Regions from separate parts of the Alteromonas sp. 4NH20-0104 genome, predicted to be linked through region 1. Evidence: predicted binding sites of a transcription regulator. Region 1 holds the regulator's gene; the other holds the start of a gene.

Region 1 (8,048 bases):
AAATGGCCGATTCCTTTTCGCGCTATTTTGTATTTGCAGTGCTGGCGATCAGTGCCCTTACCTTTGCTTATTGGTCTGTGCAGGGTAACGACGAAGCATTCTGGATTGCCATTGCGGTGCTGGTTGCTACCTGCCCTTGTGCGCTGGGGCTTGCCACGCCGTCGGCACTGACCTGTGCAATGGCCAGGCTCAATAAACAAGGTATCCTGCTCAAACGCGCCGATGCCCTCGAACAGCTCACCGGTATAGATACTATTGCCCTGGACAAAACCGGTACACTTACCGAAGGCAAATTCGGCATCGCCGACCGCTGGTTTGTTAGCCCGGAGCAAGCAGAGCAACTGTACCGGATAACTGCGAGTCTGGAATCCCGCTCGGAACACCCTATCAGCAAAGCGTTTATCAGTAACGAGCAGTTAAAGGTAAGTGATTTTGAGGTAACCGCCGGTGGCGGGATTCGCGGTACTATCAACGAACAACATTACCTGCTGGGCTCAGCAAGCTTTACCCAGACCGACCCCGCCTCGGTGCCAATTGCCGCTAATGTTTATCTGGTATCTGATGGTCGGTGTCTGGCAGCCTATGAAGTGACTGACAGCCTTAAAACCGATACGGGTGAAACCCTGGCCGGTTTAAATGCCTATCAACTCGTACTGTTAAGTGGTGATACCCAGCAAAACGTTGAAAGCCTGGCAGCTAAACTGCCGCTCGCCGTCGCCACCGGCGGCCTGACGCCAGAACAAAAATATCAGGCCGTGCAAGCGTTACAGGCACTAGGCCACAAAGTGATGATGTTGGGTGACGGTATCAACGATGCGCCGGTACTGGCCAGTGCTGATGTGTCGGTAGCTGTGGGTAACGCTACCGATATCGCCAGAAACGCCGCTGACGTAGTGTTACTGAGTGAGTCGCTGGCAACGGTGCCGGCATTACTGTCGATTGCCCAGAAAACCCGTCGCAAAATACGTCAGAACATTCTCTGGGCTCTCGGCTATAACCTGCTGATCCTGCCTTTTGCGGTATCCGGGCTATTGTTACCGTGGATGGCCGTGATCGGGATGTCATTAAGTAGTATCATAGTGGTTTCAAACTCGATCCGATTATTAAAGTAAGGCGGTAACGTGAGTATTATATATGTGCTGATCCCGTTGGCTATTATTCTGGTCGCGGTGGCCTTAGGTATCTTTTTCTGGGCCGTAAAATCCGATCAGTTTCAGGATCTTGAGCGTCAGGGCTACAGCATTTTGTTCGACGACGACTTACCCGAAGAAGAGCGTAAAAAAACCGCCAATCCCCAGGACAAGCCCCATAACGACAATGAGTGACTATGGTTTTATTTCTGCTTTTGTCGTGGGACTGGCCGGTTCACTGCATTGCGTTGGTATGTGCGGGGGCATTGCCGGGGCGTTACGTGCGGCAGTCCCCGGCGGAAAGCCGCCATTAGCCTATATATTGAGTTATAACCTCGGCCGGATTACCAGTTATGCCATTGCCGGGGCGATAACCGGTGTACTCGGTCAGGTTGCCCGTGCTTCGGTAAGCCATGGTCTGATGATATTTCAGTTGCTAAGCGCCCTTATGCTGATTGCCATGGGGTTATATTTAGCCCAGTGGTGGCGAGGCCTGGCTCGTCTGGAAAAGCTCGGCAGCGGCTTGTGGCAACGCATTCGTCCGTATTCCAAACGGTTTATTCCGTTTAAGTCCCCGGTGTCAGCTTTTCCTTATGGATTTATCTGGGGATGGCTCCCCTGCGGACTGGTGTATTCAACATTAACCTGGGCATTAGTCAGCGGTGATGGTTTATACGGAGCCGCCACTATGGCAGCCTTTGGGCTTGGCACTTTTCCCGCACTGATAGCGGTAAGCATTGGCGCTGGCTGGCTATTAAAGCTCCTACAACACCCAAAGACTAAGTCATTAGTCGCAATTTGCCTTATTATATATGCGATTTTCTTGATTTACCGCACCCTAAACGGTAATAATTGAGCGACGCCCACACGGAGACGTAATCTATGTCAAAAGGCTCAGAATTTTCTATTCATTGTCAGAGCTGTAGTTTCAGCCATTTGTGCCTGCCGGTTTCGTTAAATAAAACCGAACTCGATTCGCTGGATGATATTATCGAGCGCAAAAAGCCGCTGCATAAGCACGATAAACTGGTGAAAGCCGGTGATAAATTTAATTCGCTTTATGCAGTACGCGCTGGCTCATTTAAATCGTTCGTCAGTAGCAAGGACGGCGAAGAACAAATTATTGGTTTTCATTTTCCCGGTGACATTATCGGTTTCGATGCCCTGCGCGAAAACGCTCACCAAAGCTATACGCAAGCGCTGGAAACAGCCATGGTTTGCGAATTACCTTATGAAACGCTGGATAAAATGGCGGTACAGTTCCCTAAACTGCGTCATCAGATCATGAGTTTTATGAGTGCTGAAATTAAGCAGGATCACGACCTGATGATGTTGCTGAACAAACGCACTGCAGAAGAGCGACTGATCTATTTCCTGGCGCATCTGTCTAAACGGTTTGAAGACCGCGGATTTTCACCTCGTCAGTTTAACCTCAGTATGACCCGTAATGAGATTGGTAATTACCTGGGATTAACCGTTGAAACGATTTCCCGGCTGTTAACCCGTTTCCAGAAGGAAGGCATTATTAAGGTTGATGGCAAACTCATCACTATCATCGATTTCGAAGCGATGGACAATAAACTGCATAGTATGGATATACCTTCCACCACTGTCAGTTAATCGCTTCTCAGGCTGTTTTTCTCCGGTATTTATCTATAACTTGATCCCGAACAAGTCAGAAACTGGAGAAACAGCGACTCACGTCGTACACTCATAATGAGTACTTCGCACGGAGAGTCGTTATGATTGATTACACCAACATTCTGGCCGTTGTTGAACCTGAAAGGGAAAACCAACCCGCCATCTCCAGAGCCATTGAACTGGCTGAAAAAACCGGCGCGAAAATTACCGCCCTGATGACTATCTACGATTTCTCCTACGAGATGACCACGATGCTTTCTGGTGAGGAACGCGAGGCGATGCGTCAGGCAGTAGTCAATGAGAGAACCGCCTGGCTCAAAGAGCAACTGGCTGTCTATGGCCAGCCCATCGAAGCAACGGTTGAATGGAACAACCGCCCTTACGAGGCGATCATCAAATATGCCCTGGCCAGTCAGGCCGATATTGTGGTGAAAGCCACCCGCTCTCATGATGATTTGCGCTCGGTTATTTTTACTCCCACCGATTGGCATCTGGTGCGCAAGTGCCCTACTCCGGTTTTGCTGGTTAAAGAGCATGACTGGCCTCAGGATGGCAAGATTGTGGCAGCCGTTAATGTAGGGACGGAATACCGTGAGCATGCCCAGTTAAACGATCGGCTCACCACTATTGCACAGGATTACGCAAAGCTGCTCAGCGGCCATGTGCACCTGGCCAATTGTTATCCGGGCACACCACTTAATATTGCCATTGAAGTGCCGGAGTTCGATCCGGAGTCTTACAATGCCTCGGTGAAAAACCATCATCTGGAAGAGATGGAGAAGCACAGCAGCAAATACTGCATTCCATTGGACAACTGCCATGTTAAGGAAGGCCTGCCTGAAAAAGTGATCCCACAGGTGGCCAGCGAACTCGACGCCGAGCTGGTGATCATTGGCACCGTTGGTCGCGTTGGCATTTCTGCCGCGCTGATCGGAAATACTGCCGAGCATGTTATCGATGAACTCAATTGTGATGTACTGGCGGTTAAGCCCGAAGGCTTTGAAAGCCCGGTGAGCTAAAGCAAATTGGGCGTGGCAGTTTTACCGGCTGCCACGCTGAACTCTGACATTAATCAGGGATGCAGCCTCCTCTGGCTTCACGTATAATGGCGCCCATCGCAATATGGGTCTTTCTTTATCATGAGTTTAAACATCAACAACGCCGCACCGGCAACGCAAACCAAGCAAAAATACAGCTTTAATAAACTACAGAAGCGCTTGCGCCGTAATGTCGGTAAAGCCATCGACGACTTTGGCATGATTGAGGATGGCGATAAGGTTATGGTGTGCTTATCCGGTGGTAAAGACAGCTATACTATGCTGGACGTGCTGATGTATTTACAACGTATTGCGCCCATCAGCTTTGACATCGTGGCGGTCAATCTTGATCAGAAACAACCCGGTTTCCCTGAGCATATTCTCCCTGGGTATTTGCAAACGCTGGGCGTAGATTATCGGATTGTTGAGGAAGACACTTACTCAATAGTGAAAGACAAAATCCCGGAGGGCAAAACCACCTGCTCTCTTTGCTCACGGTTACGCCGCGGCATTTTGTACCGCACGGCTACAGAGCTGGGCGCCACCAAAATAGCTCTTGGCCATCACCGTGACGATATGCTCGAGACCCTGTTTCTAAACATGTTTCATGGTGGCAAGTTAAAATCCATGCCGCCGAAACTGGTCAGTGATGATGGCCGCCATGTGGTGATCCGCCCCCTGGCGTATTGCACTGAGCGGGATATTGAAAAATACGCTACAGCGGTTGAATTTCCGATTATTCCCTGTAACTTATGTGGTTCACAGGAAAATCTGCAGCGGCAGAACATCAAAATGATGTTACAGGACTGGAACAAGCGTTTCCCTGGCCGCATCGAGTCCATGTTCAGGGCTCTACAAAATGTGACGCCTTCTCATCTGGTTGATAAAAACCTTCATGACTTCAAAGCCATAAAAGCAACAGGCGAAGCGCAACCCGATGGTGACATTGCCTTTGATGCGCCCGAATTTGAATCAGCGAGTCGTTCTGACACTGCAGAATCCATTAATATCGTAAACTTGACGGAATAAGGTTGCTATGAAAATAGGCATCGCTCTGGGCTCAGGTGCAGCCCGCGGTTGGGCTCACATTGGTGTGATCCAGGCACTGGAAAAGCTGGGTGTTAAAATCGATGTGGTAGCGGGCTGTTCGATTGGGGCTTACGTAGGCGCCGCTTACGCCAGTGGCCGGCTCAATGAATTAAAAGATTGGGCATCCTCTCTTACCGAGTGGCAAACGCTGAGTTTAATGGGGATTGGGATCCGTCGCGGCGGTCTCGCCAGCGGTCAGAAAGTATTCGATAAACTCTCTGATGAATTTTGCGCAGCCACCTTTGAATCCATGGATAAACCCTTCGCCTGTGTTGCCACCGACTTGTATTCAGGTCGCGAAGTGGTTTTTAATAAAGGTGATGTGGGCAATTCTGTACAGGCATCCTGCGCAATCCCGGCACTATTTTCACCTATTGCTTACAACGATCGCTGGCTGGTAGACGGCGCCGTGGTCAATCCGGTGCCAGTAAACCTGTGCCGTCAACTGGGTGCAGACTTCGTTATTGCGGTAAACCTCAATGCTGATTTCAGGCCACTGCAAATTGCACGGGAAACCGCCAAGCACGAGGAAACTCAGGAAAAGAACGAGCACTTTTTTAAGAAAAGCCAGGATGTAGTGCGCCAGTGGTTCTCACCGGAGCCAAAGGACGACAGTAAGCATGCGCCAGGCATCTTAAGCGTAATGAGCAGTTCACTGGAAATTCTGCAGGCCCGGGTCACCCGGTCCCGCCTTGCCGGTGAGCCGCCTGACATTTTAATTGAGCCCACTCTTACCGATGTGGGGCTGATGGAATTTCATCGCTGTGCAGAATTGTGTGAAACCGGTGAACAGGTAGTTAAACGGCTCGCCGAGCAAATTCGCTATCAGTTGGTGCTCGATGAAGTACTGCCCGCGTCAGAGGTTGATACCGACGCACTGGAAGCGCCTAAAGCACCGGATGAAGAAAACGAAGAAGTGAATTAAGCATAAGAAAAGGGGCTCATAGCCCCTTTTTATTTTGCGTCACACGCTCACACTAGCTTTTGGCCAGTGCCGTAATTCGTAACGGGACCTGGGGTAATTTAAGCGATTTCCCCTGCTCCAGCCATTCGTTATCCAGCATTAGCATACCGTTGGTAATTGATGGCGCGCCGGGCACCGGTGCATCCAGTTCATCATCACTGAAACGGAATGTCAGTCCTTTAACCGATGGCATCATAAACGACAAAAAGCCGCCCATTTCGTTAAAGAAAGCTTCGTATTGTTGTTTGATGAAACCCAGTTCTTCGGCGCTGTACTCGGTTTTCAGGTGCTCTGCTGTGGTTTCGATTTGCACCGACATATCACATACATTTGCCGCATCCCCCAGATCAATCACTATCGCCGCATCGGCCAGTTTAAGGGCTCGTTCTTTGGGAACCAAAAAGCGCTGTTCCGGTGATATTGTTAAGGGGATATCCTGTTTCTGGGTGACTATGGTGGCCTGGTTGATAGGACACAGGTTACTGGTGCCCACTCTTATAAACCCAAAAGCAAATTGTAATGCAGACGTGTTTTCATCGCCTAATTTGTTGATATGGCTATAAAAGCGTTTGTATTCCACTTCAATTTGCTCGGCGCTAACGTTAAAGGCAGAAGCCAGCAAACTCAGTGCGACTAAGGTACGTTTCATTCGGTGATAAACCCTTTGTTGTATCGGATCATATTTTGCAGTTCATTGACGTAGGCAGCACCGCGTTCGGAATAGTTCATTAACCCTTCGGCCAGTGCCAGCCCCGTTACCGGCAATTGTGCCCGACGTAAAGAGGCTCTGATATGACGTAGCTCACGATATGCGTCATGACGGTTAATATTTCGCATGTAGGTGTAAGTAGCGCGCGATAAATTCTCAAATTTCGCCACTTCATGATTAGCACCGCTGTTACGACGGGCCGGCACAAAGCCACAGCCCTTTTTGTAACACCACAAACCAAAGAAGTTATACCCTTGCTGAGCAAAGCGTGATGTGCCCCAGGCAGACTCGTTAGCGGCCTGCATCAGGACCAGTTCAACCGGTAGAATATCGACCTTATTGAGTAGTTTTGGAATTTGCGCATCGGCCGGTAAATCCTGGCCTACCCGGTATTCGCCGGCGAGCCACTCCAGGCGTTCATCATCGTCCTCTGTCAGACTGTTACCAGCGGCCAGCTGACGCTGCAAGGTTTGCAGATAATGGCGCAGACTCAGTAGGTAATCGTTTTGTTTTTCCACCTCGGGTTTTAAATAGGCAAAAAATGCTTTCTTCTTTTCCGTGGTATCGTCTATCGCTTTAAAGTTCGGTACGGGTTGCTCTGCCTGCTCAGTTTCCGGAACATCCAGAATGTCAGGCTCGCTGGTACCGGTCATCCAGGCAATAACCACTATCAGCGCCATAATGGCTATCGCTATCAGGATTATTTTACTGGTTTCCCGTTTATGCATCGAGTATCGAATCCTTGTCGGTCGGGTGAATTTGTTGCGGCGCTTCATCAACCCCGAACAGGTCGGCATACAAACGCCCCATTACCAGCGTATAGATTGGTCCGACCCACAAAATAGCAAGTCCCATGGTGAACAACACCAATACAAACATCATGGCAAACGCCAGTAGCAGTAACGTAAAAGATAATAAATAGCGGTTGGTAACCCGCGCAGAAAGGATTATTGACGGTAGCAGACCAAGCCGTTTCTCAACAATCAGCACAACGGTAAACTGGGTTACCAGATACACATACAAGCCCGGTAGAATGAGAAGGTTAAGCCCTACCTGCATCACCAGACTGATGAGCAGATTGGCTGTTACCAGTACCAGAATATGCGGAAAATACTGAAACAACTCATTAATGCTGGTCGATTTGTTTTGACTAAGTTTAATACCCAGCACCCTGAAACCAACGATCATCGGCGTCATCAGGATAAGCATAGCGATATCCAGCAAACCGGCATTGCTGGTTTGCATACTTTCTACAGATGTCATATCGAGCGACAGTACATTGATCAGCACCATCATGGCCCCCAGACCGATTGCCATCAGCAACCCGGTGGCTTTTAACAGCAAGCCCAGATGCTGCTTATAATGGGTTTGTGCCTCAGCAAACAGTTGCCTGATATTAAACTGATATTCTCCGGCCAGAGCACGCTCTAAACGGGAGCTATTTACAGGCGATTGATTATTGTCGGTCAAAATGTCGT
Region 2 (8,048 bases), on a different contig from region 1:
ATCGACCGCAGCCATAGTACCGCCGGGATTATAGCTGACAGTACCAATATCATTGTTGGCGCTGATATGCAGACCGAAGATCACGTCGACATCCGGGCTTTTTAACACCCCCTCCTGAACCATGACTTCCGCCCCGCCCTTCTCACCGGCTGGCGCGCCCTCTTCCGCTGGCTGGAAAATAAACTTCACTTTGCCATGCAGTTTGTCCTTCATGGAGGTCAGCACCGACGCAGCCCCCATCAGCATGGCCATATGGGTGTCGTGACCACAGGCATGCATTACCGGTACATCGTTCCCGTTGTATTCTCCTCGCTGGGTTGACCGCCAGGCCAGGTCATTTTCTTCAGGTACCGGCAGACCATCCATATCGGCTCGTAACGCCACCACCGGTCCCGGTCGCCCGCTGTCCAGAATGGCGACCACGCCCGTTTTAGCAACACCGGTTTGAACGTCCAGATCGAGCGTGCGCAGATACTTTGCAACATATTCAGCGGTATTAAATTCGCGATTGGATAACTCTGGATATTGATGCAAATGATGACGCCAGCTTATGACCTCACCTTCGATTTCATTGGCTAACCTGTCCACTTCATTGGACTGGGCAAACACGGACAGTGAAAAAAGAGGGACCAGGGCAGCAAGGACGACTCGACGCATAATATTATCCATATAATTACAATAACTTTACACTACCCCGTCTGCTCAGAAATCACAAAAAAAAACCGCTGTCAGACAGCGGTTTTTAGAACAATATAAACTAATGATTAACTTCTTTGGCGCTTCATCGCATCGAAGAACTCATCATTGGTCTTAGTCATGGAGAGTTTATTGATAAGAAATTCCATGGCATCAATCTCTGACATTTCATGGACAATCTTACGCAGGATCCACATTTTCTGCAGTTCATCCTGGCCGGTCAGCAATTCTTCACGACGGGTACCTGAACGGTTAAAGTCGATGGCCGGGAAGACCCGTTTTTCAGCAATCTTACGATTCAGGTGTAATTCCATATTACCGGTACCTTTAAACTCTTCGTAGATCACTTCATCCATCTTAGAGCCAGTATCGATAAGCGCTGTCGCAATAATGGTTAAGCTTCCGCCTTCCTCAACATTACGAGCAGCACCAAAGAACCGCTTAGGCTTATGCAAGGCGTTGGCATCCACACCACCAGTCAGAACCTTGCCTGACGACGGGATAACCGTGTTGTAAGCACGAGCCAGACGGGTAATGGAATCCAGCAGGATAACCACGTCTTTTTTATGCTCAACCAAACGTTTGGCTTTCTCGATGACCATTTCAGCCACTTGTACGTGACGACTGGCTGGCTCATCAAACGTTGAGGCAACCACTTCACCCCGCACCAGACGGTGCATCTCGGTAACTTCTTCAGGTCGCTCGTCTATCAGCAATACCATCAGTTCACATTCGGGATGATTCGCCGCGATGGACTGAGCAATATTCTGCAGCAGTAACGTTTTACCGGCTTTAGGCGGCGCCACAATAAGACCACGCTGACCGCGGCCAATGGGCGATGCCAGATCCAGCACCCGGGCAGTAATATCTTCAGATGAACCATTACCGCGTTCCATACGCAAACGTGAGTTAGCGTGCAGTGGGGTAAGGTTTTCAAAAAGGATTTTATTACGGGAGTTTTCTGGCTTATCGAAGTTAACTTCGCGAATCTTCAGCAGCGCGAAATAGCGCTCGCTGTCTTTCGGCGGGCGAATTTTCCCGGCGATTGTGTCACCCGTACGCAGGTTAAAGCGTCTGATCTGGCTGGGTGAAACATAAATATCATCTGGCCCCGCAAGGTAAGAAGAGTCAGCAGAGCGCAGGAAGCCGAAGCCGTCCTGGAGGATTTCCAGTACGCCATCGCCAAAAATGTCTTCGCCACTTTTTGCGTGGGATTTCAGAATCGAGAAAATAATGTCTTGTTTTCTCGCCCGGGCCATGTTTTCGAGGCCCATTTCTTCGGCAAGTGCGACCAATTCACTGATTGGCTTATTCTTAAGTTCCGTTAGATTCATACTGGTGGGTCTTTGTGCTTGAACGTCTTTTAGGGAAATTCGTTAATTAATAAGAATAGTGCTTGAGCCCGGAGGCGGGCTTGTAAGGATGCTAGGTAAGCCTAGACTCAGTAAAGGTAGCACCATATTTTACTATCGTCCAGACTAAATCCTGCAAATGTTAAAAAAAGATTGCGAAACACTGAACCTCATCGCTGTGTGCCTAAGCCGGCAGGGCTTGTGGCTGCTCAATGCATCTTAACAACATGGCCATGTCCGGCGAAAACCCGGCTACTGCCGGCACTTTCACTTTATAACCGCTGCCCGGCGCCACCAACAACGCTTCGCCTTGCTGAGAAAGCAGTGTATCGAGGGTAATTTCAGTATTGCCGGCGGGCGTCATCACTTCCAGCTTGTCATTCACGCTGAAGCGGTTTTTCACTTCTACATACCACCAGTCTTTATCGCCGTGAGTCACTTCACCAACTAATTGACGCGTGTCACTGGCGGAGTTACCCCGCGAATACTGCTGATAATCTTCATGGTTATGACGCTGCAGGAAGCCATCTGTGTAGCCGCGGTTGGCAAGATGTTCCAATTCCAGGAACCAATCGGCGTCAAAAGCCTCTCCCCGGCAGGCCGCATCAATGGCTTTACGATAAACTTGTGCGGTGCGCGCGCAGTAATAAAACGACTTGGTGCGTCCTTCAATTTTCAGCGAGTCCACGCCGATTCCGACAAGACGCTGAACATGCTGAATAGCGCGCAGGTCCCGCGAGTTCATAATATAGGTACCATGTTCATCTTCAAACGCCGGCATGGGCTCATCCGGGCGCTGTGGCTCGGTCAGTAAAAACGCCTGATCGGTTGGCGTTCCCCTACCCAGGGTTGGTTCAATGGCATCACGGGACGGAATAAACTGGCCTACGTCGTTATCACTGGCCGGTTCTGCGGTGTATTCCCAGCGGCAGGAGTTGGTACAGGCCCCCTGATTGGGGTCACGCTTGTTTATGTAGCCGGATAATAAGCAGCGCCCGGAATATGCCATACACAACGCACCGTGAACGAATACCTCCAGTTCAATGTCCGGACACTGCTGGCGAATTTCTTCTATTTCGTTCAGGCCCAATTCGCGGGACAGAATAACCCGCTTAATCCCCTGCTGTTGCCAGAATTTTACCGCTGCCCAGTTGACCGCATTGGCCTGCACTGACAGATGAATTGGTAAATCCGGGTAATGCTCCCGGGTTAGCATAATGATGCCCGGGTCAGACATGATCATGGCATCAGGTTGCAACGCGGCAACTGGCGCAAGATCCTTTACAAAGGTTTTCAGTTTACTGTTATGCGGCGCGATATTATTAACGATGTAAAACTGTTTGTGATGCGCGCTGGTGTAATCTCTGGCTTCCTGCAATTTCGCCAGGGTAAATTCGTTATTGCGCACTCGTAATGAATAACGGGGCTGACCGGCATAAACCGCATCGGCGCCATAATGAAGTGCGTATCTAAGGTTTTTCATCGACCCGGCGGGTGACAGTAATTCAGGTTTTTGCATGGCGTTAAAGTAACCGGTTTAAAATAGCGCCGAAGGTTAACCAGTCGACGCCCTGAAGATCTTAACCGAGATCAAAAAAAGCGTATTTCAGACCCAAAAAAACCGGCCTCAGCCGGTTTTTTCAGTCCGATAGTCAGCGTATCAGATGTTTTCGTTCAAAAACTCAGTCAGCTGTGCTTTTGACAGTGCACCTACTTTGGTAGCTGCAACATTACCGCCTTTAAACAGCAGCAACGTAGGGATACCACGGATACCGTATTTCGGCGGAGTTTCATTATTTTCATCGACATTCAGCTTGCCAACTGTTAACTTTCCTTCAAAGTCGGTTGCGACCTCTTCCAGAATAGGGGCAATCATTTTACACGGGCCACACCATTCAGCCCAGAAGTCAACCAGCACAGGACCTTCAGCATTGATAACATCTGCTTCGAACTTATCGTCAGTCAACTGGATAATTTTGTCGCTCATTCTTTTCTCCGTAATTGGTCTGTCGCTGAATTGTTCAGCTCTACCATAAGTGTTATATAGAAACTGTTTTTTAATGCAAGCACTGATAAGCTATAAGCTATGCAAACAACTCATTTAACCGAAACACATTTTTCCGATTTACCCATCAATGCCAAAGTCATTGATGCCTTAAATGCTGCAAATTATACGCATTGTACACCAATTCAGGCGCTAAGCTTACCTCCTTTATTAGAAGGTAATGACATAGCTGGCCAGGCCCAAACCGGAACCGGTAAAACCATGGCATTTCTGGTCGCAACTTTCCACCACATTTTAAGTCAGGATAAAAAACCTGATGGTGAGAAAGCCGGACCTAAAGCTATTATCATGGCGCCTACACGGGAACTTGCCGTACAAATTTACAATGATGCTGAACTGCTCAGTAAGCATACAGGGCTTTCACTTGCACTCATTTATGGGGGCGAAGGGTATCAAAGTCAACGCGAAACTTTGCAGGATGGGGTAGATATCGTTATTGGTACGACGGGCCGCATTCTTGACTATTACAAGCAAGGCGTGTTCACCCTGAAAGATATTCAGGTCGCCGTACTTGATGAAGCTGACCGTATGTTTGACCTTGGTTTCATTAAAGATATCCGCTTTTTATTCCGCCGTATGCCGCCCGCTACCGAACGTTTAAGCATGCTGTTTTCAGCGACCTTGAGCTATCGGGTTCAGGAGCTGGCCTACGAGCATATGGACAATCCGACCCATGTGCAGGTGGAAGCGCAACAGATGACTGCCAGCCGCGTTTCAGAAGAATTATTTTATCCGTCTGACGACGATAAAATAAAGCTACTGTTAACCCTGATGGAAGAAGAATGGCCGGAAAAAGCCATTGTTTTTGCCAACACCAAACATGGCTGTGAACGCGTTGCCGACTGGCTGGAAGCCGATGGGCACCGGGTCGGGCTGTTAAGCGGTGATGTACCACAGAAGAAACGCCTGGGTATTTTAGAAGACTTTACCGGTGGCAAACTGGATATTCTGGTTGCAACGGACGTTGCCGCCCGAGGCCTGCACATTGAAGCCGTTAGTCACGTATTCAACTATGATTTACCTGACGATCCGGAAGATTACGTGCACCGCATTGGTCGGACTGGCCGGGCGGGTAAAAGCGGTGTGGCAATCAGTTTCGCCTGTGAGAAATACGCGTTAAATTTACCCGGTATTGAGAGCTATATTCAGCACGCCATTCCGGTGACCGAGTATGTACAGGATGCCCTGCTCGATGACGTAAAAGCGCCTAAGCCGCGTCAACGCCGTCAGAATCGACGCCCGTCGACACGTCGTAATGGATCAGGCAAACGCCCACAGCATAAAAAGAGTTAATGTCGCAGTAAACGTTATGCAGCCACAAACCGATTTCGACGCCGAGACACTCGGCGAATACTATGCCGCCGTAGACCTCGGGTCGAACAGTTTTCATATGGTGGTAGTGCACGTTGCCAATGGCAGCGTTCAAATTATCGGTAAGATAAAGCAAAAGGTACGCCTAGCCGCTGGTCTGGACAAAGACATGGTCCTCAGTGAAGAGGCCATGCAACGAGGCTGGGATTGCCTGCAGACGTTTGCTGAACGATTACAGGACATACCGGCCTCTAACATTCGTGTAGTGGCTACGGCCACGTTACGCCTGGCGGTAAATGCTCAAAGCTTCATCGATAAAGCGGAAAAGATCCTGCAGCACCAGCTCGATGTTATTCCCGGCGAAGAAGAAGCCCGGCAGATTTACCTTGGCGTAGCCTATACCTCGGCAAATCAGGGGAACTCCCTGGTGATTGATATTGGCGGCGCCAGCACCGAGATCATTATCGGTAACGATATGCAGCCGATTCATATGGTCAGTCTCGACATGGGTTGCGTGACCTTTATGGAGCGTTACTTCCTGGATGGCGAGCTTTCCGAAGCTAACTTTGAGCGCGCAAAAGAAGCCGCCGATGCGCTTTTAGAGCCGGCCGTTGACGCATTTTTGTGTTTTGACTGGCAAAACTGTCTTGGCGCCTCCGGTACCCCGCAAGCGATTACCGAAATACTGGTAAAACAGGGGATCAGCGATGCCATTCGGATTGATTATCTTTACAACCTCAAACAGCAGTGTATTGACTGTGGCAATATCAAAGACCTGGTGATTGATGGCCTTGAGCCTAACCGGCAGCCCATTTTCCCCAGTGGCCTGACGATTCTGCTGGCGTTATTTGAGCGATTGAAAATCCGCACGATGAATATCTCCGGCGGCGCGCTCCGCGAGGGGCTGATTTACGGCATGCTGGATAATCTCAAGCATAATGATCGCCGTACCCAGACACTTAACACGGCCATCCGCCGCTATCACATTGATAAACCCCATGCGACCAACGTTAAGCAACTGGCTATCAATCTGTGTAAACAGCTTTGCCAGCAATCAACGTTCTGCCATCTGGACACCGAAACAGTTCTTGATGCTGCTGCCATGCTGCATGAGATTGGTTTACACATAGAATATAAAAAGCACCACGAGCATGGTGCCTATATTCTCAACTACATCGATTTACCCGGTTATACCCGTTTGCAACGCGCGGCTATCAGAGACCTCGTTGGCACACACCGCCAGGCTATTGATTTAAAGCCCTTTGCGCTTTATCACGAAGACGTAAAGCCTATGCTGGAGGGTTTATTGCGCATCCTGCGTATCGCTGTGGTGGTCTGCCTGCGCCGTCATCAGCAGCATATTCCGGCTATTGAGCTTAAAGCAGATGGGCTGGACTGGACGCTGACCTTTCCGGAAAAATGGCTGAAACAACACCCGCTGATCAACGCTGAACTGGTTAATGAAGCCTGGTTACAGCATAAAGCAGGCTGGCACCTTACCTGTCAGTAGGGCCAGCCGTTAAGATCAGCGATTTTTAAGCAAGCGCGCAGCTTCCGGTGCAAAATAGGTTAAAATGCCATCGGCACCGGCACGTTTGAAAGCCAGCAACGACTCCATAATAACCTGTTCACGATTTAGCCAGCCATTCTCAAATGCCGCAACATGCATGGCGTATTCCCCGCTGACCTGATAAGCAAAGGTCGGTACCGCCAGTTCGGATTTACAACGCCGGACAATATCAAGATAAGGCATACCCGGTTTAACCATCACCATGTCAGCGCCTTCCTCTAAATCGAGGGCAATCTCAGCCATTGCTTCATCGCTGTTGGCCGGATCCATCTGGTAGGTTTTCTTGTCGCCGCCTTTAATATTCGCGGCTGAACCGACTGCATCGCGAAAGGGACCGTAGTAGGCAGAGGCATATTTAGCCGAGTAGGCCATGATACAGGTATGCACAAAACCGGCTTCTTCCAGTGCATCGCGAATGGCGCCGATACGGCCATCCATCATGTCGGAGGGGGCGACCATATCCACACCGGCTTCGGCATGAGACAGCGCCTGCTTAATGAGGATCTCAACCGTTTCGTCGTTCATCACGTAACCGTCTTCATCAATAAGACCGTCCTGTCCATGGGAGGTAAACGGGTCGAGGGCGACATCAGAAATCAGCATCATTTCCGGTAATTCAGCCTTCAGCGTGCGAATAGCGGTTTGGGCAATAGCATCCGGATTAAATGCCTCGCTGGCACACAGCGTCTTTTTTTCCATGGGCGTAACCGGGAATAACGCCAGGCTACGGATCCCCAGCTCAAAGGCCTCTTTGGCGGCTGCCACTAATAAATCAATAGATAGCCTTTCAACGCCAGGCATGGAGGGTACCGCCTCACGCTGATTACTGCCCGGTAACACAAATACCGGATAAATAAGATCGGCGGCGGAGAGTTGATTCTCGGCAACCATCCCGCGTAATCCTTCGGTACGACGTAAACGGCGCATGCGGCGCGGCAGATATTGTGAATAGCTCATAGTGATGTCTCAATGTGGTTTTGCTGAGGTGATAATAACCCGGTTTCGGCCGGCTTGTTTGGCGGCATATAATCGTTCATCGGCCAGCTTTAGCAAT

The links. Region 1 encodes FNR, which switches genes on or off when oxygen is low (the NO sensors DNR and NnrR bind a similar motif). Its sites were predicted from a motif close to TTGATCTAGATCAA; they were not measured.
Region 2: a site for FNR is predicted at 3,629-3,642, ahead of trhP (prephenate-dependent tRNA uridine(34) hydroxylase TrhP). Genes of this name have one in related genera too.

Annotation. Positions count from the first base shown of each region.
Region 1 is NZ_BAAJLP010000036.1:19,177-27,224, reverse strand. Features, by position in the region: gene AC27IB_RS20440 (heavy metal translocating P-type ATPase) at 1-1,112, shown strand, start outside; gene ccoS (cbb3-type cytochrome oxidase assembly protein CcoS) at 1,122-1,325, shown strand; gene AC27IB_RS20430 (sulfite exporter TauE/SafE family protein) at 1,318-1,986, shown strand; gene fnr (fumarate/nitrate reduction transcriptional regulator Fnr) at 2,013-2,750, shown strand; gene uspE (universal stress protein UspE) at 2,873-3,790, shown strand; gene ttcA (tRNA 2-thiocytidine(32) synthetase TtcA) at 3,911-4,837, shown strand; gene rssA (patatin-like phospholipase RssA) at 4,845-5,822, shown strand; gene AC27IB_RS20405 (DUF2987 domain-containing protein) at 5,875-6,510, opposite strand; gene AC27IB_RS20400 (glucosaminidase domain-containing protein) at 6,507-7,298, opposite strand; gene AC27IB_RS20395 (hypothetical protein) at 7,291-8,040, opposite strand.
Region 2 is NZ_BAAJLP010000024.1:24,612-32,659, reverse strand. Features, by position in the region: gene AC27IB_RS16415 (amidohydrolase) at 1-657, opposite strand, end outside; gene rho (transcription termination factor Rho) at 765-2,030, opposite strand; gene trhP (prephenate-dependent tRNA uridine(34) hydroxylase TrhP) at 2,233-3,567, opposite strand; gene trxA (thioredoxin TrxA) at 3,709-4,035, opposite strand; gene rhlB (ATP-dependent RNA helicase RhlB) at 4,135-5,406, shown strand; gene AC27IB_RS16390 (Ppx/GppA phosphatase family protein) at 5,423-6,934, shown strand; gene hemB (porphobilinogen synthase) at 6,950-7,951, opposite strand; gene AC27IB_RS16380 (sensor domain-containing diguanylate cyclase) at 7,961-8,048, opposite strand, start outside.